Regions from separate parts of the Mesorhizobium sp. M1D.F.Ca.ET.043.01.1.1 genome, predicted to be linked through region 2. Evidence: predicted binding sites of a transcription regulator. Region 2 holds the regulator's gene; each other region holds the start of a gene.
What was found. Region 2 encodes LexA, which represses DNA repair genes until DNA is damaged. Its sites were predicted from a motif close to TGTTCNNNNTGTGTTCNG; they were not measured.
Positions count from the first base shown of each region.

Region 1: EJ067_RS16230 (YifB family Mg chelatase-like AAA ATPase) is a predicted target of LexA. The motif match lies at 1,936-1,953, and genes of this name have one in related genera.
Region 3: EJ067_RS06975 (PA0069 family radical SAM protein) is a predicted target of LexA. The motif match lies at 3,085-3,102, and genes of this name have one in related genera.
Region 4: recA (recombinase RecA) is a predicted target of LexA. The motif match lies at 3,447-3,464, and genes of this name have one in related genera.

Region 1 covers NZ_CP034444.1:3,338,228-3,345,391, forward strand. Annotated here, with positions in the region: gene gshB (glutathione synthase) at 1-700, shown strand, start outside; gene EJ067_RS16225 (cyclic nucleotide-gated potassium channel) at 815-1,882, shown strand; gene EJ067_RS16230 (YifB family Mg chelatase-like AAA ATPase) at 2,048-3,577, shown strand; partial or broken gene EJ067_RS16235 (TetR/AcrR family transcriptional regulator) at 3,627-3,935, opposite strand; gene EJ067_RS16240 (adenylate/guanylate cyclase domain-containing protein) at 4,305-6,257, shown strand; partial or broken gene EJ067_RS16245 (ATP-binding protein) at 6,562-7,164, shown strand, end outside.
Region 2 covers NZ_CP034444.1:6,778,534-6,785,697, forward strand. Annotated here, with positions in the region: gene EJ067_RS32700 (ComEC/Rec2 family competence protein) at 43-2,508, shown strand; gene lexA (transcriptional repressor LexA) at 2,492-3,226, opposite strand; gene glp (gephyrin-like molybdotransferase Glp) at 3,343-4,548, opposite strand; gene moaC (cyclic pyranopterin monophosphate synthase MoaC) at 4,550-5,044, opposite strand; gene trpC (indole-3-glycerol phosphate synthase TrpC) at 5,111-5,962, opposite strand; gene trpD (anthranilate phosphoribosyltransferase) at 5,967-6,977, opposite strand; gene EJ067_RS32730 (SurA N-terminal domain-containing protein) at 6,974-7,164, opposite strand, start outside.
Region 3 covers NZ_CP034444.1:1,366,539-1,373,702, forward strand. Annotated here, with positions in the region: gene EJ067_RS06950 (4-(cytidine 5'-diphospho)-2-C-methyl-D-erythritol kinase) at 1-245, shown strand, start outside; gene moaB (molybdenum cofactor biosynthesis protein B) at 245-793, shown strand; gene EJ067_RS06960 (aldehyde-activating protein) at 920-1,345, shown strand; gene EJ067_RS06965 (hypothetical protein) at 1,373-2,347, opposite strand; gene EJ067_RS06970 (glycosyltransferase) at 2,524-3,027, opposite strand; gene EJ067_RS06975 (PA0069 family radical SAM protein) at 3,177-4,331, shown strand; gene EJ067_RS06980 (ribonuclease HII) at 4,491-5,189, shown strand; gene EJ067_RS06985 (ISAs1 family transposase) at 5,282-6,376, shown strand; gene EJ067_RS06990 (F0F1 ATP synthase subunit B) at 6,646-7,137, opposite strand; gene EJ067_RS06995 (F0F1 ATP synthase subunit B) at 7,148-7,164, opposite strand, start outside.
Region 4 covers NZ_CP034444.1:6,547,963-6,555,126, forward strand. Annotated here, with positions in the region: gene EJ067_RS31470 (DUF2199 domain-containing protein) at 1-418, shown strand, start outside; gene EJ067_RS31475 (GFA family protein) at 420-917, opposite strand; gene EJ067_RS31480 (TfoX/Sxy family protein) at 1,007-1,330, shown strand; gene EJ067_RS31485 (pseudouridine-5'-phosphate glycosidase) at 1,334-2,251, opposite strand; gene EJ067_RS31490 (carbohydrate kinase family protein) at 2,301-3,239, opposite strand; gene recA (recombinase RecA) at 3,522-4,619, shown strand; gene alaS (alanine--tRNA ligase) at 4,948-7,164, shown strand, end outside.

The DNA.
Region 1 (7,164 bases), 3.4 Mb from region 2:
GGACGTGGTGCTGCTCAGGCAGGATCCGCCCTTCGACATGAACTACATCACCACCACGCATATACTGGAACGCATCCACCCGAAGACGCTGGTGGTCAACGACCCGGCCTGGGTGCGCAACAGCCCGGAAAAGATCTTCGTCACCGAATTCCCGGACCTGATGCCGGAGACGCTGATCACCAAGGACCCTCAGGAGGTGGCCGCCTTCCGCAAGGAGTTCGGCGACATCATCGTCAAGCCGCTCTACGGCAATGGCGGCGCCGGCATCTTCCATCTGCACGAGGCCGACCGGAACCTGGCCTCGCTGCTCGAAATGTTCGGCCAGTTGTTCCGCGAGCCCTATATCGTGCAGCGCTACCTCAAGGACGTGCGCAAGGGCGACAAGCGCATCATCCTGATCGACGGTGAGCCCGTCGGCGCCATCAACCGCGTGCCGGCCGAGCACGATTCGCGCTCCAACATGCATGTCGGCGGCCGCGCCGAGAAGACCGAGCTGACGGAGCGCGAGCGCGAGATCTGCGCCCGCATCGGCCCGGCGCTCAGGGAACGCGGCTTCATCCTGGTCGGCATCGACGTGATCGGCGACTGGATGACCGAGATCAACGTCACCTCGCCGACCGGCATTCGCGAGGTGCAGCGCTTCGGCGGGGCGGATATCGCCGCCCTGTTCTGGGACTGCGTCGAGGGGAAGCGGGCCTAGGCTCGACCGCGCACGCGAGCCGTTGGTGATGCACATCGCAGCGACAGCAAGCACCTTTACGCTTGCCTTGAAGGCATCCTATTTTGCAAGGCAGTAGCCGCTCGTGGGCAAAGAATGTCGGTACTGCCTTTCCTAAGAATTTACGCGCCGCCCAACGCGGTGCTGGCTGCGCCCGGGCTTCTGGCGGTGGCTGCGCTCACGATACCGGACCTGTCCGGACGAAGCAGGCTGGCCCTGGCTGCCGTGCTCGCTGTCATTTGGGGCGCCTATCTCCTGCAGATGGCGGCGACGCTGCTCAAGCGGCGGGCGGGAGACATACGCAACAGGGCGCCGGCAATCGCCATCGATGTGCTCGCGGTCCTGGTTCCACTCGCCGCATTTCTGCTCGTCCGCACGCCCGACTGGAGCCTCTACTGTGCTGTCTGGCTGCTGAAACCGCTGCGCGACTCGACCTTCTTCCCTGTGCTGGGCAGGGTGCTGGCCAACGAAGCGCGCAACCTGATCGGCGTCACCACGCTCTTCGGCGTCGTTCTGTTCGGTGTCGCGCTCGCGGCCTATGTCATCGAGCGCGACATCCAGCCGGTAAAGTTCGGCAGCATCCCCCAGGCCATGTGGTGGGCGGTGGTCACGCTGTCCACCACCGGCTATGGCGACGCGATTCCGCAGAGCTTCGCCGGTCGCGTCCTTGCCGGGATGGTCATGATGAGCGGCATCGGCATCTTCGCGCTCTGGGCCGGCATTCTTGCCACAGGCTTCTATCAGGAAGTCCGTCGCGGGGATTTCGTCCGCAATTGGCAATTGGTCGCCGCCGTGCCGTTGTTTCAGAAGCTCGGCCCGGCCGTGCTGGTCGAGATCGTGCGCGCGCTAAGACCTCGCATGGTGCCGGCGGGCGCCGTGATCTGCCGCATTGGCGAGCCCGGCGATCAGATGTTCTTCGTCGTGGAGGGGCGTGTCAGCGTTGCGACACCAAACCCGGTGGAGCTTGGCCCTGGCGCCTTCTTCGGCGAGATGGCGCTGATCAGCGGCGAACCGCGTATGGCGACCGTCAGCGCCGCAACGGCGGTCTCACTCCTGTCGCTGCACTCGGCGGATTTCCAGATGCTGTGCAGCAGCAGCCCGGAGATCGCGGAAATCATCCGCAAGACCGCGCTCGAGCGGCGCGGCGCGGCACCGACGGCTTGACGGCACCAGGTGCGCGGTCACAGCCCCAGGATCGTCGCCATGCGGCGCCCCTATGTTCCCGTAATGTTCTTGCCTAAATCCGAAATCTGTGATTGTCTCGGATCGATATCACCCGCGGTCCGAGCAAGGGCCGGGGTGAGCCGGTATCCGGGGGCTTGATAGAAGATGGTGGCGCGGGTTCGCACGGTGGCTTTCCAGGGCATCGAAGCCGTGCCGGTCGACGTGCAAGTGATGATCGCGCCGGGCAAGGTCGGCATGCAGATCGTCGGCCTGCCGGACAAGGCGGTGGCCGAGAGCCGCGAGCGCGTGCAGGCGGCACTTCATGCGTCCGGTTTGTCGATGCCGTCGAAGAAGGTGACGGTGAACCTCGCGCCGGCGGATCTGCCAAAGGAAGGCAGCCACTACGACCTGCCGATCGCGCTCGGCCTGATGGCGGCGCTCGGCGCCATTCCGGGCGACATGCTGGCTGGCTATGTCGTGCTCGGCGAGTTGTCGCTCGACGGCACCATAGCTGCGGTGGCCGGGGCGCTGCCGGCGGCGATCGGCGCCAACGCCGAGGGCAAGGGCCTGATCTGTCCGTTCGCCTGCGGGCCGGAGGCGGCCTGGGCCGGCAAGGATTTCGACATCCTGGCGCCGCGCAGCCTGATCGCGATCGCCAACCACTTTCGCGGCACCCAGGTGCTGTCGCGGCCGGAGGCCGGTATCCAGTTGGCGGCGCGCGACCTGCCGGACCTTGCCGACATCAAGGGCCAGGAAAGCGCCAAGCGGGCGCTCGAAGTGGCTGCCGCCGGCGGGCACAATTTGCTCATGGTCGGCCCGCCCGGCTCGGGCAAGTCGATGCTGGCGCAGCGGCTGCCCTCGATCCTGCCGCCGCTGGCGCCGAAGGAGCTCCTGGAAGTTTCCATGATCGCTTCCGTCGCCGGCGAGCTCGGCGAAGGCAAGCTCACCGACCGGCGGCCGTTCCGCGCCCCGCATCATTCGGCCTCGATGGCGGCGATGGTGGGCGGCGGCCTGCGCGTGCGGCCGGGCGAGGTGTCGCTGGCGCATCACGGCGTTTTGTTCCTCGACGAATTCCCGGAATTCACGCCGCAGACGCTGGACGCGCTGCGCCAGCCGCTGGAGACCGGCGACTGCGTGATCGCGCGGGCCAACCACCGCGTCACCTATCCGGCGCGCATCCAGCTGGTGGCGGCGATGAACCCGTGCCGGTGCGGCATGTCGGGCGAGCCCGGCTTTCGCTGCCTGCGCGGCGACCGCTGCCGCACCGAATACCAGGCGCGCATTTCCGGCCCGCTGCTCGACCGCATCGACCTGAGGATCGAAGTGCCGGCGGTTTCGGCCAGCGACCTGATCCGGCCGGACCGCGCCGAAACCAGCGCTTCGGTGGCGCAGCGCGTGGCGCGAGCGCGGACCATGCAGCGCGAGCGGCTGGAAAGGCTGGGCGCTGCCGCCACCACCAACGCGCATTGCCCGCCGGCGATCGTCGAGGAGATCGCCAGGCCCGACGCCGCCGGGCTGACGCTGCTCAAGGACGCCAGCGAAAAACTCGCCTTCTCGGCGCGGGCCTATCACCGCGTGCTGAAGGTGGCGCGCACGCTGGCCGACCTCGACGCAAGCGAAACCGTCGGCCGCATTCATCTCGCCGAGGCGATCTCCTATCGGATGAGCGCCGAGCGGATGGCGCAGGCGGCGTGATCGCAAGAGGCATCGGCAAGCGCACAGGGTCCGCTTTTCCAGGCGACTGTCAGCCGACCGTCGATCGGTCCCCGGGGATCAGCTTCTGCAATGTCGGCGCCAGGATCATGCCGAACGTCAAGGTATCGCCGTAGGCTCGCGCAGAGAGCATTGCGCCATGAACGGTCGCCATGAAGGCCTCCGCCTCGACGCGCGGCGCGGCGGAGATTGTCAATTTCTTCTGCTCGGCGCCGCGCTCGATGACGCCGGCCAGCCACCCTGAGAGAAACCGAAAATACGCCCGGACCTCCACGGCAACCTCCGGCGGAAGAGCGGGAAGCTCGCTGGCGAGCAATGCGCAGACGGCCGGCTTGCCCGCCTAGCTGATGGTGTGCCCAATTAAACGAGCGATAAAGGGCCGAAATGGATTTTGCGACCCCATTGTTATACCGGAGCGTGGGTTAGAGCGGCCTCAAATCAATGAGTCTGTCGAGACAGCTACTCAGCAACAGCACGGAGAAGCAGGCGACGATCATGACGGCGAAGAGAGACACTCAACCCCCGAGCATTCGAGGACCGAGAGCATCAATGCAGTACTGCCATGTCCGCAGTGCCCCAGCGAACGGACGTGGGGCGGATATTTCAGAAACGATGCGTATGACCGATCTCAGAAGTCGGGCCGGATAGACTCTGGGCCAGGGTACCAATACAATCCCAATTGCCCGGCTTCTGAAAGTATTTAACCCACATGGCCGAGACTCGAACCCAACGCCGCCTTGCTGCAATTTTGGCAGCCGATGTTGTTGGTTATTCCCGCCTGATGGAACGCGATGAGGCTGGCACACTAGCCGCATTGAAATCACGTCGGCAGGCCGTGTTGTCTCCATTGGTCGTCCAGCACAATGGTCGCGTAGTCAAACTTATGGGCGACGGTGTGCTTGTCGAGTTCGCCAGTGCAGTTGATGCGGTACAATGCGCGGTTGAACTACAAAAGGGATTCACTGCTGCTAACGAAGGCATTCCCGAAGCCTCGCACATCGTCCTGCGTATCGGCATCAATCTGGGCGACTTGATCGTCGAGGGCAGTGATCTCTATGGCGACGGTGTCAACGTGGCCGCCCGGCTGGAGGGACTGGCTGAGCCCGGCGGCATCTACGTCTCCGCCACCGTGCACGATCATGTCACAGGCAAGTTGGCATTGGCGTTCGACGATCTGGGCGAGCACACACTCAAGAACATCGCGAAGCCAGTGCGGGTTTATCGCGCCGGAACAGGCGGGACCGGCAGACGTGCGGCGCAACCGGCGACTGCACTCCTGAAAAAACCCTCGATTGCGGTTCTGCCCTTTGCGAATATGAGCGGCGATCCCGAGCAGGAGTACTTTTCTGACGGCATCACCGAGGACATTATCACCGACCTTTCGAAAGCGTCCGGACTCTCCGTCGTCGCGCGCAATACCGTCTTTACCTTCAAGGGCAAGGCGGTATTGATCGAGGAGGTGGCGAAGAAGCTGAATGTCGCCTATGTCCTGGAAGGAAGTGTACGCAAGGCTGGAGGGCGAGTGCGTATCACGGCTCAGCTAATCAATGGTCGTGGTGGTGACCATATCTGGGCCGAGCGGTATGACCGGACGCTGGACGATATCTTTGCCCTTCAGGACGAGATATCCAAAAGCATTGTCGACGTGCTCAAAGTGAAGCTGTTGCCCGAAGAACTGGCGACAATTACAAACCGCTCGACCGACAACCCAGAGGCTTACGAGACGCTGTTGATGGGCAGGTCGTTCCTCAATAGGGGAGTCGAGACCAAGTTTATCAAAACAGCGCAGCGACTGTTTGCCAGAGCTGTTGAAATTGACCCAAATTATGCGCGCGCTTATGCCGCTTTGGCTGATTGCGAGTGGCTTCTGTTGACCTGCAACGATCCCGATGCCAGCTTCGAGGCAGTCCTTTCCAACAGTGCACGGGCGCTGGAACTTGAGCCAGGTCTCGCCGATGCCCACGCATCCCGTGGCGGGGCCTTGTTCGTAAGTGGCCGGTATGCCGAGGCGGAAGTGGAGTTCGAGCGAGCTTTAGAGTTAGACGCCAGTTCTTCCGATACCTATTTCTCTTACGGCCGGAATTGTTTCATTCAAGGTCAATACGAGAAAGCTGCCGCTCTGTACCAGCGTGCTGCATCGTTGTCACCGGAGGACTATCGGGTCTGGATCAATCTAGGGATGGTCTATGTTTCACTTGGCCGCAGCGACGACGCCAAGGAAGCAGCAAGGCAAGGTGTGCTGGGAGTGGAAAAGGAAGTCAAAGCGCACCCCGACAATGCCACCGCGCTATGTTACGGCGCCACGATGCTGGCGGAAATTGGCGAGATTGAACGCGCGCTGTCGTGGGTCTCCCGTGCTGAAATGTTCGCCGGAGACAATATTGCGGTTCAGTACAACATAGGCTGTTTTTATGCAAAGGTGGGCAAGACGGAGCAGGCTATCGATTGCCTGGAACGGCAGCTAACTGCATCACATGCCTACATCATTTTGCGCTTGCCTTGGATGCGTCAGGATAGCGACCTCGATTCGCTCCGCGCTCATCCCCGTTATGTCGCGCTTGTCAATCGGATGGAGGCCCAAATAGCCGCGACTGGTGTTCGAATATCAGCAGGCCACGAGGAGAATGAAGCAATAACTCTGAATATGAAGCCCGGAAAATGAGCTGATTGAGCGCAGGTCCGTTCCTGGCCCTGCTGCAACATGATAAGGGGCGCAGAATAGGGCTGCTGAGGGCCAGGGAGCCGATGTCGAACCGGGTCAGTTTTGCCCGGATACCAGCTGTGGGCGTTGGCATGGCTGGCCGAAACAAGACATACCCAGGCTAAATACCGCAGAAACCGACCCATGGTTTTGCCCCCTCATGCTCAGCCTATAGCATATTAGTGGGAACTATGTTTGGCTAAGGTCGCATAGCTCGGCGCAGAGGTCCGACCAAAACCCCCCGCAATCACGGTATCCGCAACCCGGCGGGCACAATCTGCTCATGGTCGGCCCGCCCGGCTCGGGCAAGTCGATGCTGGCGCAGCGGCTGCCCTCGGTCCTGCCGCCGCTGGCGCCGAAGGAGCTCCTGGAAGTTTCCATGATCGCTTCCGTCGCCGGCGAGCTCGGCGAAGGCAAGCTCACCGACCGGCGGCCGTTCCGCGCCCCGCATCATTCGGCCTCGATGGCGGCGATGGTGGGCGGCGGCCTGCGCGTGCGGCCGGGCGAGGTGTCGCTGGCGCATCACGGCGTTTTGTTCCTCGACGAATTCCCGGAATTCACGCCGCAGACGCTGGACGCGCTGCGCCAGCCGCTGGAGACCGGCGACTGCGTGATCGCGCGGGCCAACCACCGCGTCACCTATCCGGCGCGCATCCAGCTGGTGGCGGCGATGAACCCGTGCCGGTGCGGCATGTCGGGCGAGCCCGGCTTTCGCTGCCTGCGCGGCGACCGCTGCCGCACCGAATACCAGGCGCGCATTTCCGGCCCGCTGCTCGACCGCATCGACCTGAGGATCGAAGTGCCGGCGGTTTCGGCCAGCGACCTGATCCGGCCGGACCGCGCCGAAACCAGCGCTTCGGTGGCGCAG
Region 2 (7,164 bases):
TTCATGTAGCATAGGAGGTCTGGGGCGCAAGGGGCAGACCCGATGGCTGGACGTGGCCGGGGCGAGGAGGAGGGCGAAGGGACGACGGCTGGCGTCAGCGAGCGCTTGCTGTTTGCCGGCGCCGTGCCTGCCGAAGCGATGCCGGTCCTGCTCCCGGAGCGGCACCTGCCTGTGGACGTTCCATCGCCCGACGGCACCCCCGCCCGCCCGACGTCTCCGCCGGCAGCCATCGACCGGATCCGCCGACAGTTCCGCGGCGCTTCGTTTTCCGTGTTTCGCCGGAGCGTCGCCGTCGCGGCCGCTACCGAACTCGACCGCGGCGTCGGCTTCCTGCTGGTGCCGGTGTTCCTGGCCGCCGGCGTGATCCTCTATTTTTCCTTGAATGCCGAGCCGGACCTCTACAGGCCGCTGGCGGCGGCAGCGCTGATGGCTGTCTGCGTGGCGGTCTCGCGCTCTTGGCCGAAGACGCATCTCGTCTTCATGGCGGCGCTGTTTTGCGCCTTGGGCTTCGTCGCCGCGAAGGTCGAGACATGGCGCGTCGCAACACCTATGCTCGGCTCCGAAATCCAGACGCGGCTGACCGGGCGCGTCGTCGTCGCCGAGGAGATGGCCAATGGCCGGGTGCGGCTGACCATCGATCTCGTGTCGACCGCGCATCCGACGCTGCGCTACGCGCCGGACCGCGTCAGGCTCTCGGCTCGCAGGATGCCGCCGGACATGAAGGCTGGATCGCTGGTGACGGGCTATGCGCGGCTTTTGCCGCCGACAGGCCCGGTCCGCCCCGAGAGTTATGATTTTTCCTTCGACAGCTATTTTTCCGGCATCGGCGGCAGCGGCTTTTTCCTAGGCGATCCGAAAGTCCTTCCGGCAACCGCCCCGCCGGCAGAGACGAGCATCGCCTCGGCGATCGAAAACGCGCGCGAGAACATCGCCGATCACATCAGAAGCACCGTCGGCGGACCCGAAGGCGAAATCGCCGCGGCGTTGATTGTCGGCGTTCGCGCCGGCATTCCCGAAGACATCAACGAAGCGATGCGGCGCACCGGCATCTATCACATCATCTCAATCTCCGGCCTGCACATGGCGCTGGTCGCCGGCACGATCATGTTCCTGCTGCGCGGCGCCTTTGCGCTGTTTCCGGATTTCTCGTCGCGCCGGCCGGTGAAGAAATACGCCGCGGCGATCGCGCTTGCCTCGATCGCCGCTTACCTCGTCATCTCCGGCATCGTGGTGGCGGCCGAGCGGAGCTTCATCATGCTCGCCGTGATGCTGGTCGCCGTGCTCTTCGACCGCGCGGCGCTGACGATGCGCAATTTGGCGATCTCGGCCATCGCCGTCATCCTTGTCTCGCCGCACGAAGTGGTCGGTCCGAGCTTCCAGATGTCCTTCGCGGCCACCGCCGCCCTGGTCGGCGCCTATGCCGGCTTTGCCGACTATCGCGCCGGCAAAGCGACCGTGCCGCCGGCAAAGCGCTCCTTCCTCGGGTTCTTGTCGCGAAAACTGGCGATTGGCGTGGGTGGCGCCGCCGTAACCTCGCTCATCGCGGGCAGCGCGACACTACTGTTTGCGATCTGGCACTTCCAGCGCGTCTCGCCGCTCAGTCTGCTCGCCAATCTGGCGGTGATGCCGATCGTTTCGCTGATCGTCATGCCGTTCGCCGTGCTGAGCGCGTTGGCGATGCCGTTCGGTTTCGACGGTCCGTTCCTCTACGTGATGGGCAAGGGCCTGACTGCGACGATTGCCATTTCGGTATGGATTTCCGAGCGCTCGCCCGTCGATGCCGTGGGATTGATCTCGATCCAATCGGTGCTGCTGGCGACGATCGCGCTGGTCATCGCGACCATGGCCACCACCTGGCTCAGATTGGCAGCCGTGCCGTTCGCGCTTGCTGCTCTGCTCACCATTCCGCATGTCCGCACGCCGGATGTGTTGATCTCGGAGGACGCGCATCTGGTGGCAATGCCGATCGGCGGCGGCGAGCTCGCTATCAACCGCGAACGCTCCAACGAGTTCACCATCGACAACTGGAAGCGCGCGCTGAAAGCCGAGGAAATCGTGCCGCCGGAGACATTCGCCAAAGGCGCGCTGGATATCGCAGATCCCGTCGACCTGCCGCCGGGATCGCCATTCTATTGCACCGGCGATCTCTGCATCGGCCGGCATCCGTCCGGCGCGATCGTCGCGTTGGCGGAAAATCGCAACAGCGCCAGGCCGGCCTGCGGCTATGCCGACCTCATTGTCATCAACGACGCCACGGCCTACAATCCTTGCCGCGATCCACGCATTCTTGTCGTCACCAAACGCCAACTTGCTCGCCATGGAAGCGCTGCCGTCTTCTTCGATCCGCAATCGGCGACGGCGCAACCTGTCATTCAATACGCCGTCGAGAAGCCCTATCGCCCCTGGCACGAACAGCGGAGCTACTCGCGCGAGGCGAGGGGCCTGGCGCCTTACAAGCGGCCCGAAAAGCCAGAGGCAAAGCCACAGCCGCTCAGTAGCGGCGAATGAGTCCGACTAGCTTGCCCTGCACCTTGACCCTGTCCGGCCCGAAGATGCGGGTCTCATAGGCGGGATTGGCGGCCTCGAGCGCGATCGAGGCACCCTTGCGGCGGAAGCGCTTCAGCGTCGCTTCCTCGTCGTCGACGAGGGCCACCACGATTTCACCCGGGCTTGCCGTGTTGGCGTTGCGGATGATGACCGTATCGCCGTCGAAGATACCGGCCTCGATCATCGAGTCGCCTTTGACTTCCAGGGCATAATGCTCGCCGCCCGCGATCATGTCCGGCGGCACTGTGATCGAATGCGTCTGATGCTGGATGGCATCGATCGGCACACCGGCGGCGATGCGACCCATGACCGGAATGGATACGGCCGAAACGACGTCGTCATCATTGCTGGGCGTAGGCGTGCGCGAGGGCGCCGCAGGCTTGATCTGCCGGCCGAGATTGCCTTGGCCGCCCTGGATGACGCTTGGCGAGAATTTCTTCGCCGCATTGAGGCCGGGCGCGATCGAATCGGGCAGCCTCAGGACTTCCAGGGCACGCGCCCGGTTCGGCAGCCGGCGAATGAAACCGCGCTCTTCCAGCGCCGTGATCAGGCGATGGATGCCCGACTTCGAGGCAAGGTCGAGCGCTTCCTTCATCTCGTCGAAAGACGGCGGAATGCCGCTTTCCTTGAGCCGTTCATGGATGAACATCAGGAGTTCATGTTGTTTGCGCGTCAGCATGGCGGCCCCCATGGGTTCTGAAACCAGAATCAGAAAAACAAACCCAGAACAAACACTATCTGTTCCAGTTGTGTTCCGCAACCGTTTAAAGTTTAGTGAATGTGTTGACGTTTTGTTCAGCGTAACATCAGAACGCTGCATTCGGCGCCGGCTTCCGCCGCCGGGGCGAAGGGCTCGCGCACGATCAGGCCGTTGGCGTCGGCGAGCGTCCTCAGCATCGAGGAATCCTGGATGCCGAACGGTGTCGCGACCAGCCGTCCGGCCTCCTCGCGCACGACGGCGCGCACATAGTCCTGCCTGAGATCGTTGGCGCGCATCGCGGCGGCCAACCGGGCGGCGCGGATGTCCTGTCGGTAGTTGCGGCCACCCAGCCGCGCCAGAAGCGGCTTCAGGAACAATTGCGAGCAGACAAGGCTCGCCACCGGATTGCCGGGCAGGCCGATGCAGCGGATGTTGCCTAGGCGGCCAAACATCAACGGTTTGCCGGGGCGCATGGCGATCTTCCAGAAATCGAGCTGCATGCCTTCGCCGGTCAGCACGTCGTGGATGAGGTCGTGGTCGCCGACCGAGGCGCCGCCGAGGGTGACGATGATATCGGCGCCGGCTGAGACCGCTTTCCTAACCAGAGCCGCGATTGCGTCCTGCCGGTCGGCGGCGATGCCGAGGTCGAGCGCGCGCGCCCCGACCGACTGGGCCGCGGCTGCGACGCCATAGGCATTGGACGAGATGATCTGGTCCGGGCCGAGCGCGCTGCCGGGCGGCAGCAATTCGTCGCCCGTGGCGATGATGGCCACCAGCGGCTGCCGCACCACGGTGAGGCTCGGATGGTTGGCCGACGCCGCCAGCGAGAGCGCCGCAGGATCGAGCTGGCGGCCTTTTTCGAGGAGCAGGTCGCCCTGGCCAAAATCGAGCCCGCGGCGACGGACGTTGCGTGCTTCCGCCGTCGGCTCGGTCACCTCGATCCGGCCGCGGCCGAGGTCGCGGACATTCTCCTGGATGACCACGGTGTCGGCGCCTTCGGGGAGCGGCGCGCCGGTGAAGATGCGCACCGCTTCGCCATTGCCGACGGAGCCGGCAAAGCCGCGTCCTGCGGGCGCCATGCCGATCACCGAGAGGCGCGCCGGAGCCGAAGCCACGTCCGCGGCGCGGGCGGCATAGCCGTCCATGGCCGAAGCGTTGAAGGGCGGCTGGGTGCGCAGCGCCACCATGGGTTCGGCCAGAACGCGGCCGGCGGCGTCAGCCAGCGGAACGCTTTCGCCAGGCAGCGCGGTTGCGCCATCCAACAGGCGCTCGAGCGCTTCGGCGACCGGAACCAGCGCCATCTTAAGAACCTGCTCCATGTTTGGCGGCTTTGTAGTCGCCCGACTTGCCGCCGGTCTTCTCGACCAGCCTGATGCCGGAAATCACCATGGCGCGGTCCGCCGCCTTGGCCATGTCATAGATGGTGAGGCAGGCGACCGACGCCGCGGTCAGCGCCTCCATCTCCACCCCGGTCTTGCCGGTGACGCGAGCAAGCGCGGTGACCCTCAGGCCGGGCAGCGCCGGGTCGGGCTCGATATCGACCGCAACCTTGGTGAGAAGCAGCGGATGGCAGAGCGGAACAAGCTCATGCGTCTTCTTGGCGGCCATGATGCCGGCGATGCGCGCCGTGCCAAGCACGTCGCCCTTCTTGGCGTCGCCGGCCAGGATCATCTCCAGCGTTTCCGCCCGCATGGAAACAAAACCTTCGGCGATTGCCGTGCGCGTCGTCTCGGCCTTGTCGCCGACATCGACCATGTTGGCTTCGCCCTTGGCGCCGAGATGGGTAAGCGCAGGCATCCTCAAACGGCCTTAGAACGACGTGCGTCCACTTGGACGCACAAAGCACGCTCTAACACTTTGAATCTATGCATCGTGCTCTCCGAAAATCGGAGTCGATTTTCGGGCCGATGCATCGGCCGGAGCCTTGCCCGTCAGCAGAAGCGCGGTCGCGGCGGCCACGTCGGCCTGCCGCATCAGGCTCTCGCCAACGAGGAAGGTGCCGATCTTGCTCTTCTCCAGCCGGCGGCAGTCCTGATGGGTGAAGATGCCGCTTTCGCTGACCAGTAGCCGGTCGGCCGGCACCATGGCGGCAAGCCGCTCCGAAACGTCGAGGCTGGTCTCGAAGGTCCGCAAATCGCGGTTGTTGATGCCGATCAGCCGTGACGAGAGCATGAGCGCGCGCTCCATCTCCTTCTCGTCATGCACCTCGACCAGCGCGTCCATGCCGAGCTCGAAGGCCGTTGCCTCGAGCTCGCCGGCCAGAGCGTCGTCGACGCTTGCCATGATGATGAGGATCGCGTCCGCGCCCCAGGCCCGCGCCTCGTGGACCTGGTACGGGTCGAAGAGGAAATCCTTGCGCAGGGCGGGCAGGCCGACGGCGGCGCGCGCGGCTGTCAGAAAGCCCGGCGCGCCCTGGAAGGACGGGGCGTCGGTCAGCACCGAGAGGCAGGCCGCTCCGCCTTGCTGGTAGGCCCTGGCGAGCGCCGGCGGATCGAAGTCGGCGCGGATCAAACCCTTGGAGGGGCTGGCCTTCTTGATCTCGGCGATCAGCGCGAAGCCGCCGGCCTTCCGCCTGGCCTCGAGGGCCGCAAGGAAGCCGCGCGGCGGTTCTGCATCCTTCGCCTTCGCCTTGACCTCGGCAAGCGGCGCGCTGAGCTTCGCCGCGGCGATCTCTTCGCGCTTGTAGGCTTCGATCTTGCGCAGGATGTCGGACAAGGTTCTAACCGTTCGAAATCTCGATGAGCTTGTCGAGCACCGCAAGCGCCCGGCCGCTGTCGATGGCTTGCGCGGCGGCCCCAATGCCGTCGGCGAGCGTCGTCGCCTTGCCGGCCACCACCAGCCCGGCGCCGGCGTTCATCAGCACGGTGTCGCGATAGGCGCCGGCATCGCCGCGCAGCATATCGCGCAATGCCTTGGCATTGTAGGCCGCATCGCCGCCGCGCAGCTCTTCCTTGCTGTGGCGCTTCAGCCCCACCGCTTCCGGGGTGAGCGTGAAGCTGTGGATTTCACCGCCGGCAAGCTCAGCCACCTGCGTTTCGCCGGTGGTGGTGATCTCGTCATAACCGTCGCCATGCACGACCCAGGCGTGATCGGCCCCGAGTGCTTTCAGTGTCTCGGCCACCGGCATGATCCATTCCGGCAGGAAGACGCCGACCATCTGGCGGCTGACGCCGGCCGGGTTGGACAGCGGTCCAAGCAGGTTGAAGATCGTGCGGGTGCCGAGCTCGCCGCGGATCGGTCCGACATGCTTCATCGCCGGATGATGCGCCGGCGCGAACATGAAGCCGACTCCGGCCTCGTGGATGCAGCGGCCGATCGTCTCCGGCGGAATGTCGATCTTGACGCCGAGCGCCATCAGCACGTCGGCGGAGCCGGTCAGCGAGGACAGGCCGCGATTGCCGTGCTTGGCGACCGGAACGCCCGCCGCCGCGATGACGAAGGCCGAGGCGGTCGAGATGTTGACCGAGTGCGAGTTGTCGCCGCCGGTGCCGACGATGTCGATGGCGCCATGCGGAGCTTCGACGCGCAGCATCTTGGCGCGCATGGTGGCGACCGCGCCTGAAATCTCGCTCACGGCCTCGCCGCGCACGCGCAGCGCCATCAGGAAACCGCCGATCTGGCCCGGCGTCGCATCGCCCGACATGATGATGTCGAAAGCCTCGCGCGCTTCCTCGAAGGAGAGCGCGGTGCCAGTGGCGACCTTGGCTATGTGTGTCTTGAGAGCGCTCATCGTGTCTGTGCTTGCGATACGGCGGCCGGATCGATGCGAACGTCATACTGCGACTGCAGCTGCGCCACCAGCTGGTCGAGCAGGTCGTCGGATATGCCGGCGCTGAAGGATTTCTGCGCATCGTCCGGGACGGAGCTGCCATCGGCGCCGGCCGGTTCAAAGACTTCGGCGACCTTGAACAGGATCT
Region 3 (7,164 bases), 1.7 Mb from region 2:
GGAACTGGCTGGAGACCACGCGCAACGATCTCGAGCCAGCCGCCCGTTCGATCCAGCCGGCAATCGGTGAAACGCTCAAGGCGCTCAAGAAGGCAGGCGCCGCCTTCGCCCGCATGTCGGGCTCCGGCGCCACCTGTTTCGGCCTGTTCGAGACCGGCAATGTCGCCAAGCGCGCGGCGATCGACATCCGCGGCCGCCATCCCGGCTGGTTCGTCGCCGCGACGCGCAGCATGGAGGCCGACTGATGGCCAACGACGGCCGGCCCTTCATCCCGGTGCGCATCGCGGTGCTGACGGTTTCCGACACGCGCAGCCTCGCCGACGACAAATCGGGGCAGACGCTGGCCGACCGCATCGTGGAAGCCGGCCACATATTGGCCGCGCGCGACATCGTCACCGACGATCGTGAAAAGATCCGCGAAAAGGTGCTCGGCTGGTCGAAGGACCAGGCGGTCGATGTCGTCATCACCACCGGCGGCACCGGCTTCACCGGTCGCGACGTGACGCCGGAGGCGCTGGAGCCGATCTTCGAAAAGCGCATGGACGGCTTTTCCGAAGTCTTCCACCGCATCTCCTACGACAAGATCGGCACCTCGACGATCCAGAGCCGGGCGACGGGCGGCGTCGTCAACGCCACCTTCGTCTTCGTGCTGCCGGGCTCGCCCGGCGCCTGCAAGGACGCCTGGGACGGCATCATCAAGGCACAGCTCGACTACCGGCACATGCCCTGCAACTTCGTCGAGATCATGCCGCGCCTCGACGAGCATCTCAGGCGCGGCGGCAAGCCTGCCTAATAAAACGCCGGCAAAGCATTCAATCGGCATCCGGTTTGCAGGCGGAATGGCGCTCCCGCCTTCGAGGCGCCATTCCGAAGCCGATGAGGGCAAAGTACCTTGTGCCGTGAAGCAAGGGACAGCGCCATGACCGTGCACAACGGCGGATGCCATTGCGGCAATATCCGCCTCAGCTTCTCCACCGCGCTCGATCCGGCGGCAATGGAAATCCGTGCCTGCCAGTGCTCGTTCTGCACCCGGCATGGCTCGCGTGCCGCCGCCGATGCGGGCGGGCGTCTGGCCATTTCGGTCGAAGACAAAGCACGGCTGCAGGTCTACCGCTTCGGCCTGCGCACCGCCGACTATCTCATCTGCCGCGAATGCGGCGTCTATGTCGCGGCGATCGCCGGCGGAGGCGCTGACGCCAGGGCGATCGTCAACGTCAACGCGCTCGACGACCGCGAGCTATTCTGTCGCGAGCCGATCCCTGTCCGCTATGACGCCGAGACGCGCGAGCAGCGGCTGGCCAGGCGCCGCAGCGCCTGGATGCCGGTCGAAGTCCACGGGATATGAGAGCGGCCGAACTCACGAATGCCGCAATCAGCGGATGACCGGCTCACCGTGGAAGCGGCGGCGCGAGGGCTTGGAGACGCCGAAGCCGATTTCCATCATCAGCCGCGGCGTACGCGCGGGCACGGTGCCCATGTGGAAGCCGAACGGATCCTCGACGAAGCCGAGACCCGCCTCGCCCGTCAACGTGACCGGGCTTTGCGGACCGTAGACGTCCAGCACATCTTCTGCCGGATGGCCGACAAGAAGCGTCAGCTGATGCTTGAGCGCGCGGCGCTTGTGGCTGCCGCGGACATAGACATGCGGACCAGTGCCTTCGTCGACCGGCGCCAGGTAGAAGAAGAACTTCAGCATGCGCCAGTCGTCGAGGTCGAAATGATATTTGCCGAGCGAGGCGAGGTTCTTGTCGGCGTCGGAAGGCTTGCCGGTCGGGAAGCTCCACCAGACGCGCGTGGTGATCAGCTTTGCCTGGCCGCCGAGATAGTGCCGGGCGACATCGAGCAACAGCGGGTCTTTCTGGACGGCAAGGGCCGCGGGACAATCCAGGATGCGCTCGAAGAAATGTCCGCTGAGCAGGGAGCGGCCGAAACGCTTCTCCGCCTCGGCATGGTCGCCCGGTATGAATTCGAGACGGCGGTCGAAATTGCCGAAACAGGGCGTGCGCTGCGCGAAAGCGGCGATCTCCTCATGGATCGACGGCGGCAGCATGAAGCCCGAAAACAAACCCTCCGAACGCAGCGCCTCGACCACCGCCTCGCGATCGGTGCCGGTGAACATGGTCTTTTCCGTGTTGTCTGACGGGCCGGCCCGTTTGGCGCCCAGCCAATGCATTCGGCGCCCGGGCATGGTGCGCGCCAGCATGAACATCGGCAACCAGGCAGGGTTTTCGCGAAGATCCGTCATATAGGTCGGGATGCGCACGGCGATGCGCTTGAACAGGCTGCCGTCGCGGGCGATCGCCTCCAGGCTGGTCGCGCCGGAATTGTCTGGGGGAGTAAGATCCATCGGGTCCTCATATGCATGCGTCCGACGAAACGACAGTTGCCTATCGCTTCGGCACTACCCAATCCCGATTGTCCCGCATGGGAAGAATGCTAACCTCACCTTCGATTTTGTGCAATGCACAATAAAGCCGCGGCTGATTTAGCTGCCCAGCTTTTCCCCTTGCGGGCGCGCAGGCATCACTTTGGCGGCGCCACCCAGATTTCGGCATTGAGCCGTCTGGTGGCGAGGCCGCGCGCCAGGGCTTCGGCGTTGCGGGCGCTCTTGGCCAGCGCCGCTGCCTGGCGCTTGCTGATGACAAGGCCCTCGGCCAGCGCCCGGTTGCCGGAAAACACCCGGGCGAGAAACGGCGCACGATTGGCACGGGCGCGCGAGAAGCGCGCCGGCATCGTCTGCCTCGCCGTGTGGGCGACGACCTCCTCGATCCAGCCTTCGGCCAGCCGCGCGCCGGGTTCGAGAAGCAGCAGCCAGTCGCCCTTTGCCTGACCGATGCCGGCAGCGATCCCTCCGGCCACGCAGTGGCAGCCGGCGTGCTCGGCGACGCGATGCGTCAGGTCGGTCGAGCCGGCATCGCAGACGATGACGTCGCGCACCACGCCCTCGACGGCGCCGCCGATCAGCGAGGCGAGCGTACGGGCAAGGCCTTCTTCGTCGTTCCGGGTTTCGATGAGAACGCTGAGCATTCCTAGCCGAATAGCGGAAAGCCGGGCGCTGCGCCAGTTGCGCGTTCCAGTCGAAAAAGTTCTTGCTTTGTTCTCATCGGCGAAATAGGAATAGTTTCATGAACAGAGCGATTCGACAGCCTGCCGACAGTCCCTGGGAGAGGGCGAAAATGGAACAGATCGTGCGCGCCGACATTGCCGCTTTCGGAGCCGGCAGAGCCGAGATGGCCAACGCGATGATGGAACAGAGCGGCATGCGCGTGCGCCCCGAGCGCAACCGCGGACGCTCTGCCGGCATCAATCCGTCCGGCCGCTTCGAGCCGGTCAGCCGGCATGTGTTCGACGACGGCTGGAACTCGCTGGAGGAACTGCCGCCTTTCAAGACGGAGGTGCAGGTCGAGAAGCCGCGCACCATCATCACCCGCAACGAGTCGCCGGACATCTCCTTCGACCGTTCGATCAACCCCTATCGCGGCTGCGAGCATGGCTGCGTCTACTGCTTCGCCAGGCCGACGCATGCCTTCATGGGCCTGTCGCCGGGGCTCGATTTCGAATCGAAGCTTTTCGCCAAGCCGGATGCGGCACGCATGCTCGACAGGGAATTGTCGAAGCCCGGCTACCAGCCGCGCACCATCGCCATCGGCACCAACACCGATCCCTACCAGCCGATCGAGAAGCAGTACCGGATCATGCGCGAGATCCTGGAAGTGCTGGAGGCGCGCGGCCATCCGGTCGGCATCGTCACCAAGTCGGCGCTGGTGACGCGCGACATCGACATCCTGTCGCGCATGGCCGAACGCGGCCTCGCCAAGGTGGCGCTGTCGGTGACGACGCTGGACCGCATGCTGGCGAGGACGATGGAGCCGCGCGCATCGACGCCGACGAAGCGGCTGGAGGCGATAAGGCAGCTTTCGGATGCCGGCGTGCCGGCTTCTGTGATGGTGGCGCCGATCGTTCCCGGCCTCACCGATCCGGAGCTGGAGCGCATCCTCGATTCGGCGCGCGCCGCCGGCGCCAGGGAAGCCGGCTATGTCGTGCTGCGGCTGCCGCTCGAGGTGGCGCCGATCTTCAAGGACTGGCTCCTGCGGCATTATCCGGATCGCTACCGGCATGTGATGTCGCTGATCCGCTCGATGCGCGATGGCAAGGATTACGATTCGGAATGGGGCAAGCGCATGAAGGGCGCCGGACCCTACGCCTGGCAGATCGGCCGGCGCTTCGAGATCGCCGCCAAGCGGCTCGGCCTCAATGCCGAGCGACGGCAGCTTCGGACCGACCAGTTCGTCGCAGGCTCCGGCGCCGGCGAGCAGCTGATGCTGCTTTGACGAAGACAAGCCAGGGCGTGGCCTAGCGGCTGTGCCCTGCCCCACAATCCCGTCCGGCCCCTGTCCCCCGGCCGTGAGACGGTGCCCTCCCGGTCCGACGCCCCATCCGACCCGGAGGGACTTGCGGAGAATCGGAGCCGATGCGAACCTCGCCGCACCATGGCTCGCGCGCGTTTCGATTCTCCGCTTCTCTTTGAAATGGTCGAAAAGCCCGACTTCTCGATCGAGACGAAGGCGATGGCCGACGGGCTATGGCCGGTGGCGGGCATGGATGAGGCTGGCCGCGGGCCGCTCGCCGGTCCGGTGGTGGCGGCGGCGGTCGTGCTCAACCCCGCCAACATTCCCGAGGGGCTCGACGATTCCAAGCGCCTCACCCATCTGCAGCGCGAGGCGCTGTTCCTGAAAATCCTGGGCTCGGCGCTCAGCGTCTCGATGGCGTCGATCAGCGCCGAAGGCATCGACAACAGCAATATTCTGAAAGCCAGCCTGGAAGCGATGCGCCGCGCCGCAGCCGGCCTGTCCTTGCGGCCGAAACTGGCTTTGGCCGACGGCCGCGACGTGCCGCCTGGGCTGCCCTGCGAGGGCCGCGCGCTGATCAAGGGCGATCAGCGCTCGCAATCCATCGCCGCCGCCTCGATCGTCGCCAAGGTGATGCGCGACCGCATGATGTGCGGCTGCGGCGGCCATCACGAGCACTACGGCTTCGAGGTGCATATGGGCTATGCAACGGTCCGGCACCGGACCGCGATCGAGACGCATGGGCCGGTGGCGAGACTGCACCGCGCCTCGTTCGCGCCATTCCGGCTGGGCGGGGTCGAGGTCGCGGAAGAGGAAGAGAGCTTCGCCGGGCTCGAGTGAGCGACGGCGTCGGTGACGGCTGCTCTCCCCCCTTGTGCAGGGGAATCGCATATGGCTTTTTGGGACTTGAAGTTGGCCTGAGAAGGGATTCTTTGGGCAGGCAGTCGAACGAGGGAGAGACTGCCATTTCCAGCCTTGAGAGCTATTTCGGCGCGCTACCCGATCCGCGCGCCGGCAATGCCACGCATCGGCTTGGCGATTTGATCGTGATGATGATCGCGGCGAGCCTGTGCGGGGCGAGCAATGCGACGGAGTTCTCGTTGTTCGCGCAAGAGCGCAAGCAGGCGCTGTCGCGGTTGATCGCGTATGAGGTGGCGCCCAGCCACGATACCTTCTCGCGGCTGCTGCGGCTGCTCGATCCGGAGGCGTTCAGCCGTGCCTTTGCCGCCTTTGCCGCGGGCTTCGCGCGGGCGTGTGAGGAAGTGGTCTCGCTCGACGGCAAGGCGCTGCGGCGAGCCTACGAGAAAGGCCTTGCAGCCAGTCCTCCCCTGACGGTGTCGGCTTTTGCCGCCGAGACGCGGCTATGTTTGGCGGCGGTCTCGCCCGGCGAGGAAGAGAATGAGGTCGAGGCCGCCCTCAAAGTCATCGAACTTATTGATCTTACTGGACGATTGGTCACAGCCGATGCGCTCCACTGTCACACGCGCATGGCAAAGGCCATCACCGAACGGGGCGGCGACTACCTGCTCGCGCTCAAAGGCAATCGTCGCCATTGGGTCGGCCACGCCAATCGCCATCTGGCCGAGACCGCCCCCGCAGTCGCGGAGCGGACCGAAACCAGCCATGGCCGCAGCGAATGGCGCCAAGCCGAGGTCGTGGTATCGGCTGAACCGCTGATGGCCGGCCACAAAGCCTTCATCCGCATCACCAGCCGGCGCGACCAGGCCAAGCCGCTGACGCGCCTGTTCATGGCCTCCACCTTGCTGTCACCCCAGCAAGCCCTCGAGCTCACCAGAGCCCATTGGCAGATCGAGAACGGCCTGCACTGGATGCTGGATGTTCATCTGGACGAGGATCAATCCCGTGCCCGCAAGGACAACGCCCCCGCCAACACCGCCCTCCTCAACCGCATCGCCAGAAATCTCCTTCAGGCCGCAGATGTCGATAAAGTCCCCATCAGTCACCGCATCAAGAAATGCGCTTGGAATGACGGCTATCTCATCCAGGCCATCACCCATATGCGATAGCCCTGCCCCCTTGTGGGGGAGATGTCCGGCAGGACAGAGGGGGGCGCTGTCCCGCCGACCTGTCAGCAAGTGGCGCGAATTCACTGCACAGCTTGCACCCAATCCAGCACATACGGATGAGAGGCCGCGATCCTTCGCGCCCCCCTCTGCCCTGCCGGGCATCGCCCCCACAAGGGGGGAGATTGGCAGTTCCGGCGCTTCGCTCCATCTCCAAACAAAAAGCCGCCGGGTTGCCCAGGCGGCTTTTGATTTCAAACCTGCGAAGCTCGTCAGTTCAGCTTGGCCTTCACGTCCTGCAGCGCCGACTTGAACAGGTCCGCGCCGGCCTTGGCGTCGACCTTGGCGGCCAGCAGCGCGCGGGCGGCCTCGACGGCGATGTCGACGGCGCTGGCGCGCACCTCGCCGATCGCTTCGCGCTCGGCCTGGCCGATCTTCTGCTCGGCAAGCGCGGTGCGCCGGGCGACATAGTCCTCGGTCTTCTTGTGCGCCTCGGAGGCAAGGAGCTCGGCCTCGCGCTTGGCGGCGGCGACGATGTCGGCAGCCTCCTTCTCGGCTTCCTTGCGCTTCTGCTGGTATTGGCCGAGCAACTGCTGGGCCTCCTCACGCAGGCGGCGCGCTTCCTCGAGCTCGCTGCTGATCTTGGCCGCGCGGGCGTCGAGCGACTTGGCGAGCATGCCCGGCACCTTCAGATAGATGATGGCGCCGAGGAAGATGATCAGGGCAATCGTGGCCCAGAGTGTCGCGAGTGATGTGGCGTCCATGATGCCCTCCTCACCGGGTCGCGGATT
Region 4 (7,164 bases), 230 kb from region 2:
CGATGTGGCTCGGTCGACCTTCCGCAAGAACGACGATTTTTGCATGGTGAGCTACGCTACAGGGCAAACAGACCGGTTCATTCGGTGCCTGCTGGCTTTGCCCGTGCCTCAGTTGTCCGACGAGTTCTGCTTCGGCGTTTGGATGTCGGTCTCGGAAAGAAGCTGGAATGTCTATCGGGACGGATATGACAGCGGCCAATATGAGGATGAACTCTGCTTCGGTTATTTGATGCACGACATTCCCGAGTATCCAAGCTCGATGCACCTGCATGCCAATGTCGTGTTTCAGCCTGGCAATCAGCGCCCGAGGGTGTTTCTGCATGATGCAGACCATCCGTTGGTCGCAGCGCAGCGCGAAGGGGTGGATGTGACGCAGATCGAGCGCTGGGTTGCGCTTACGCATCGCCCTGAAGCCTAGATTAATCCACCCACATGCCGGTCCGCTTGTGCCAGTCGGCGATCGATTCCTCCGGATAGACCTCGAACACCTTGTCTTGTCTGCCGATTACCGGTTCGACCCAGTTCGCCTTGTATTTCAGCATCAGGTGGACCTTTTCCGGCGGTTTCGGCAGGTCGCTGTCGATCGCTGACGCGAAGGGGTGGACGAGGTCCGGCCAGGTCGGATCGTAGAGCCAGAGCGCGGCGCCGCACTTCCTGCAGAAATTGCGCTCCCCGGTCGAGACCTCGCAATGCGGATGCTCGTCATCCTCGATCTCGGCGCGAAAGACGCCGAGGCTGCGCTTGCCTCTGATGTTCATAGTCTCGTAGTCGGCGCCGAGATTGATGGCAAAACCGCCGCCGCCCTGCTGCTTGCGGCAGATCGAGCAGTAGCAGAGCATGAACGGCACCGGCGTGTGGCTTTCGACTTCGAAGGCGACGGCGCCGCAGCGACAGGAGCCTTTGAGCAGGACAGGCATGGCGGGAGCTCCGTTTTCGTGTCTCAACCTGTCAGCATGCCTTTGGTTGCGGCGATGACAAGGCCCATGCCGGATGAGATGATCGCGGCATGGACAATGCGCGCCTTGAAGAACTGTTCGAAAGCCTGGGGCCGATCAGCATCCGAAAGATGTTCGGCGGCAAGGGCATCTATTGCGACGGCGTCATCGTCGCGGTCGTCGTGCGCGGCGAGCTGATGCTGAAGGCCGACCAGGAGAGCATTCCGGAGTTCGAGGCCGCCGGCTGCAGCCGGTGGACCTATACCGGCTCGCGCCATGGCAAGGAGGTGGCGATGCCCTATTGGAGCGTTCCCGATGACGCCTTCGACGATCCTGACGAAATGGCGATCTGGGTGCGGAGGGCGTACGAGGCCGGGCGAAGGGCGGGCAGATAAGGTCTACAGCGCCTTCGCGATCTCCGCTGCCAGCCGCGCATTGTTCTCGACCAGCGCTATGTTGGTCTTGAGGCTGCGGCCGCCGGTGAGTTCCAGGATCTTCGACAGCAGGAACGGCGTCACCGCCTTGCCGGTGACGTTCTGCGCCTCGGCGGCCTTCTGCGCGGCCTGGATATAGCCGTCCATCTCGGCGGCGGGGATCTCGTCATTCCGCGGCACCGGATTGGCGACCAGAATGCCGCCGCCAAGGCCGAGCGCTTGCCGCGTATGGTAGAAATGCGCGAAGTCCTGCGGGGCGTGCAGCGTCAGCGGCGCGCGGAAGGGCGATTGCCTGGACCAGAAGGCCGGCATGGTCTCGCAGCCATGGCCGACAACCGGCACGCCGCGCGTTTCCAGCACTTCCAGCGTCTTTTCGATGTCGAGGATGGCCTTGGCGCCGGCCGAGACGACGATGACCGGGGTGCGCGCCAGCTCGTCGAGGTCGGCCGAAATGTCGAAGCTCTTTTCCGCGCCCCTGTGGACGCCGCCGATGCCGCCGGTGGCGAACACCTTTATGCCGACCATGTGGGCGGCGATCATGGTTGCGGCAACGGTGGTGCCGCCGGTGCGCCTTTGAGCGACGGCAAAGCCGATATCGGCGCGCGACAGCTTCATGGCATCGCCGGTCATGGCGAGCGATTCGCGCTCGCCATCGGACAGGCCGATCTTGATGCGGCCGTCGACCACGGCGATCGTCGCCGGCACCGCGCCGCCGTCGAGGATGATCTGCTCGACCTTGGCCGCCATCGCGCCATTGTCGGGGTAGGGCATGCCATGGGTGATGATGGTGCTTTCCAGCGCCACCACCGGCCGCCCGGCAGCAAGCGCCTCCGCCACCGGCAGGTGGATGTCGATGAAGGGACGGGCGGTTTCCGGCGTCATGGCTATTCTCCAATCCGGAGAAACACTCCGGCAAGATGGTTTGGTGGTCCTATGCCACCTCCCGTGCCTCCGGCACAAGGGCAAGCGCCTGCGCGAAACTGGCGGCCGTGAAGGACGGGACCGCCTCCGCGCTCTCGATGGCGAGCATCGCCGCGGCAACACCTTCTCGCAGCGCTGCCCGCAAGGGCAGGCCGCGCAGCAGCGCGGCAACCGCGGCCCCGGTCAACGCGTCGCCGGCGCCTGTCACGTCGGCGACCCGTCGCGGCGCCGGCGGGTCGATGGCAAAGACGCCGGATTGGTCGAAGCCCAGCACCGGCGCGCTGCCCGCCGTGACCACGCCCGCCGCCAGCCCCACGCGCTTCAGCGCGTCGACAAGATTCCGGCCGGACATGTCGGCGCCGGCGAGCGCCGCCGCCTCGCGGCGGTTCATGAACAGCAGCGAGAGATTGCCGAGCAGTGGCGCCAGCCGCACGACCTTGGCCGGCGAGATGGCGATGGCGAAGACCGGCACGCCGCCGGCTTGCGCGACGAGACGCTCGAGCGCCGCGGTCGGCAGGTTCGCGTCGCAGAGGATCGCGTCAACCCCGGCGATCGCCTCGCGCACCTTGGCGCGGCGGATCTGCTTGGGGAAGGCGAGGTCGTAAAGGCCCATATCGGCAAAGCCGACGATCAGCTCGCCCTCGCCGTCGATCAGCGCCGTGTAGCTCGGCGTCGTGCGGTCGAGGAACACCACCGAAAGATCGTCGATGCCGGCGCCGGCGATCGCCGCTGCGACCGTCTCAGCCGCCGCATCGCCGCCGCGCACCGAAAGCAGCGAGGCCGACACGCCGCGCTTCACGACGCTGCGCAGCGCGTTGAAGACGCCGCCGCCGACATCCTCGCGCATGATGCCGGGGTTGGAAGCGGCGGGCACATAGACGCCCGACACCTGGCCGCGCCTGTCGATATGGGCGCCGCCCAGCGCCAGGATTCTTGGGGAAGTCGGCATGCCGGAGAAGTGACCTTCGTTGATTGTTCGCGTGCGCACACTAGGTTTCCGCGCATCGCCCCGCAATCGGCGTCGCGATTCGGGCCGGCCGGATAGCGAAGTCTCTTTTGGGCCAATAGCGTCGTCGCGCGCTAGTTCTAGTGAGACAAAACTAGAACAAATCGAGATATTGATTGTTTTTCAGTTGGTTGTTGCCTCTTGCCAAATGAGAACAAAAAAGGTACAAAACGGCAGGGATCGCGGATTGTCCGGCCTTCATTGACGACCAAGGGGTGATGTATCATGGCTCAGAATTCTTTGCGGCTTGTAGAGGATAAGGCAGTGGACAAATCAAAGGCTCTGGATGCGGCGCTGTCGCAAATCGAGCGCGCTTTCGGCAAGGGCTCGATCATGCGGCTCGGCGCCAACGAGCAGGTGGTCGAGATCGAAACCGTGCCGACGGGATCGCTCGGCCTCGACATCGCGCTCGGCGTCGGCGGCCTGCCGCGCGGCCGCATCATCGAAATCTACGGGCCGGAAAGCTCGGGCAAGACGACGCTGGCGCTGCACACGGTTGCGGAAGCCCAGAAGAAGGGCGGCATCTGCGCCTTCGTCGATGCCGAGCACGCGCTCGATCCGGTCTATGCCCGCAAGCTCGGCGTCGATCTCGAAAACCTCCTGATCTCGCAGCCCGACACCGGCGAGCAGGCGCTGGAGATCTGCGACACGCTGGTGCGTTCCGGCGCCATCGACGTGCTGGTGGTCGATTCGGTCGCGGCGCTGACGCCGCGCGCCGAAATCGAGGGCGAGATGGGCGATGCGCTTCCCGGTCTGCAGGCCCGCCTGATGAGCCAGGCGCTGCGCAAGCTCACCGCCTCGATCTCGCGCTCCAACACCATGGTCATCTTCATCAACCAGATCCGCATGAAGATCGGCGTCATGTTCGGCTCGCCGGAAACCACCACCGGCGGCAACGCGCTGAAATTCTACGCCTCGGTGCGTCTCGACATTCGCCGCATCGGCTCGGTCAAGGACCGCGACGAGGTGGTCGGCAACCAGACCCGCGTCAAGGTGGTGAAGAACAAGCTGGCCCCGCCCTTCAAGGTGGTCGAGTTCGACATCATGTATGGCGAGGGCGTGTCGAAGACCGGCGAGCTCGTCGATCTCGGGGTCAAGGCTGGTGTGGTCGAAAAGTCGGGCGCCTGGTTCTCCTACAATTCGCAGCGTCTCGGCCAGGGCCGCGAGAACGCCAAGCTGTTCCTGCGCGACAATCCCGATACGGCGCGCGAGATCGAGCTGGCGCTCAGGCAGAATGCCGGGCTGATCGCGGAAAAATTCCTCGAGAATGGCGGCTCTGAAGGCGGCGACGACGGTTTTGAGGGCGAAGCCGGCGCGATGTGAGGCCAGGCAATTCCGGGAAAACTGCGCAGCGGTTTTCCGTCCGGAATTGCCTAGAGCGGCTGGATCGGCCGGAGTTTGGCCATAATCCTGTTATATTTGCATATGCTTATGTAATCGAGTTCTTGGTAATGCGTCCCGAACCGCCGGCCTTCGTGCCGGCGGTTTGCGTTTGGGGCGGGGACACACCCTGTCCAGCCGGTGGATTGGTCCAATTCCGTGTTTCTGGACAGGGTCAAGAGCTACGGCTAAAAGGCCAATCTACCTTCTGAAACACGAAGCCCATTTTGCCGCCGGCCCAGCCGGCGGTTCCTACGAAAAGGCAGTATCCATGAGTGGCGTGAACGACATCCGGTCGACATTCCTCGACTACTTCCGCAAGGAGGGTCACGAGATCGTTGCCTCCAGCCCGCTGGTGCCGCGCAACGATCCGACGCTGATGTTCACCAACGCCGGCATGGTGCAGTTCAAGAACGTCTTCACCGGCCTGGAGAAGCGGCCCTATTCGCGCGCCTCGACGGCGCAGAAGAGCGTGCGCGCCGGCGGCAAGCACAATGACCTCGACAATGTCGGCTATACCGCGCGCCATTTGACCTTCTTCGAGATGCTCGGCAATTTCTCGTTCGGCGACTATTTCAAGGAACGCGCGATTGAGCTTGCCTGGAACCTGATCACCAGGGATTTCGGCCTGCCGAAGGACAAGCTCCTGGTCACCGTCTATCACACCGATGACGAGGCGGCCGGCTACTGGAAGAAGATCGCCGGCTTCTCCGACGATCGCATCATCCGCATCCCGACGTCGGACAATTTCTGGGCGATGGGCGACACCGGACCTTGCGGACCGTGCTCGGAAATCTTCATCGACCGCGGCGAGCATATCTGGGGCGGCCCGCCCGGCAGCCCGGAAGAGGATGGCGACCGGTTCCTCGAATTCTGGAACCTGGTGTTCATGCAATACGAGCAGGTGACGAAGGACGAGCGAATCGACCTGCCGCGTCCGTCGATCGACACCGGCATGGGCCTGGAGCGCATGGCGTCCATCCTGCAAGGGGTGGAGAGCGTCTTCGAGACCGACCTGTTCAAGCATCTCATCGACGCCGCGTCCTCCGCGCTCGGGCAGAGTCCCAATCCGGAGAACGTCGCGTCCTACCGCGTGATCGCGGACCACCTGCGTTCATGTTCCTTCCTGGTGGCTGATGGTGTGCTGCCGTCCAACGAGGGCCGCGGCTATGTGCTGCGCCGCATCATGCGCCGCGGCATGCGTCATGCGCAGCTGCTCGGCGCGAAAGAGCCGCTGATGTGGCAGCTGGTGCCGGCGCTGGTGCGCGAGATGGGTCAGGCCTATCCGGAACTGGCGCGCGGCGAAGCGCTGATCACCGAGACGCTGAAGCTCGAGGAGACGCGTTTCCGCAAGACGCTGGTGCGCGGCCTCGGCCTGCTTTCCGAGGCGACGGAACAGCTCCATGCAGGCGACATGCTGGACGGCGAGACGGCCTTCAAGCTCTACGACACCTATGGCTTCCCGCTCGACCTGACGCAGGACGCGCTGCGCCAGCGCAGCATCTCTGTCGATCTTGCCGGCTTCACCGATGCGATGGAGCGGCAGAAGGCGGAGGCGCGGGCGCATTGGGCGGGGTCCGGCGAAGCGGCGACCGAGACGATCTGGTTCCCCATCCGCGAGACGGTGGGCGCGACCGACTTCCTCGGCTACGAAACGGAGGAGGCGGAAGGCCTGATCCAGGCGCTGGTCAAGGACGGCAAGACCATCGACAGCGCAAGCCAGGGCGACGCGGTGGCCGTGGTCGTCAACCAGACGCCGTTCTATGGCGAATCCGGCGGCCAGATGGGCGACACCGGCGTGATTTCCGGCGAGGGCTTCTCGGTGGAGGTCTCCGACACGCAGAAGAAGGCCGACGGGCTGTTCGTGCATCTAGGCAAAGTGACGAGCGGCACCGTCAAGACAGGTGCTACCGTCGAGCTCAAGGTCGACCATGCGCGCCGCTCGAAGCTGCGCGCCAACCATTCCGCGACGCATCTCATCCACGAGGCGCTGCGCGAGGTGCTTGGCTCCCATGTCGCGCAGAAGGGCTCGCTGGTCGCGCCCGACCGGCTGCGCTTCGACATTTCGCACAACAAGCCGATCTCGCCGGACGATCTCGAGGATGTCGAGCGCATGGCGAACGAGATCGTGGTGCAGAATAGCCCGGTGACGACGCGCCTGATGTCGGTCGACGATGCCATCGCCGAGGGCGCCATGGCGCTGTTCGGCGAGAAGTATGGCGACGAGGTGCGCGTCGTGTCGATGGGCACGGGACTGCATGGCGCCAAGGCCAACCGTCCCTATTCGGTCGAGCTTTGCGGCGGCACGCATGTCAGGTCGACCGGCGATATCGGGCTGGTGCGCATCCTGTCGGACAGCGCGGTCGCCGCCGGCGTGCGCCGGATCGAGGCGCTGACCGGCGAGGCGGCGCGCAGGCACCTCGACGAACAGGACAAGCGCCTGAAGGCAGCGGCGGCGGCGTTGAAGATCTCGCCGGCCGATGTGCCG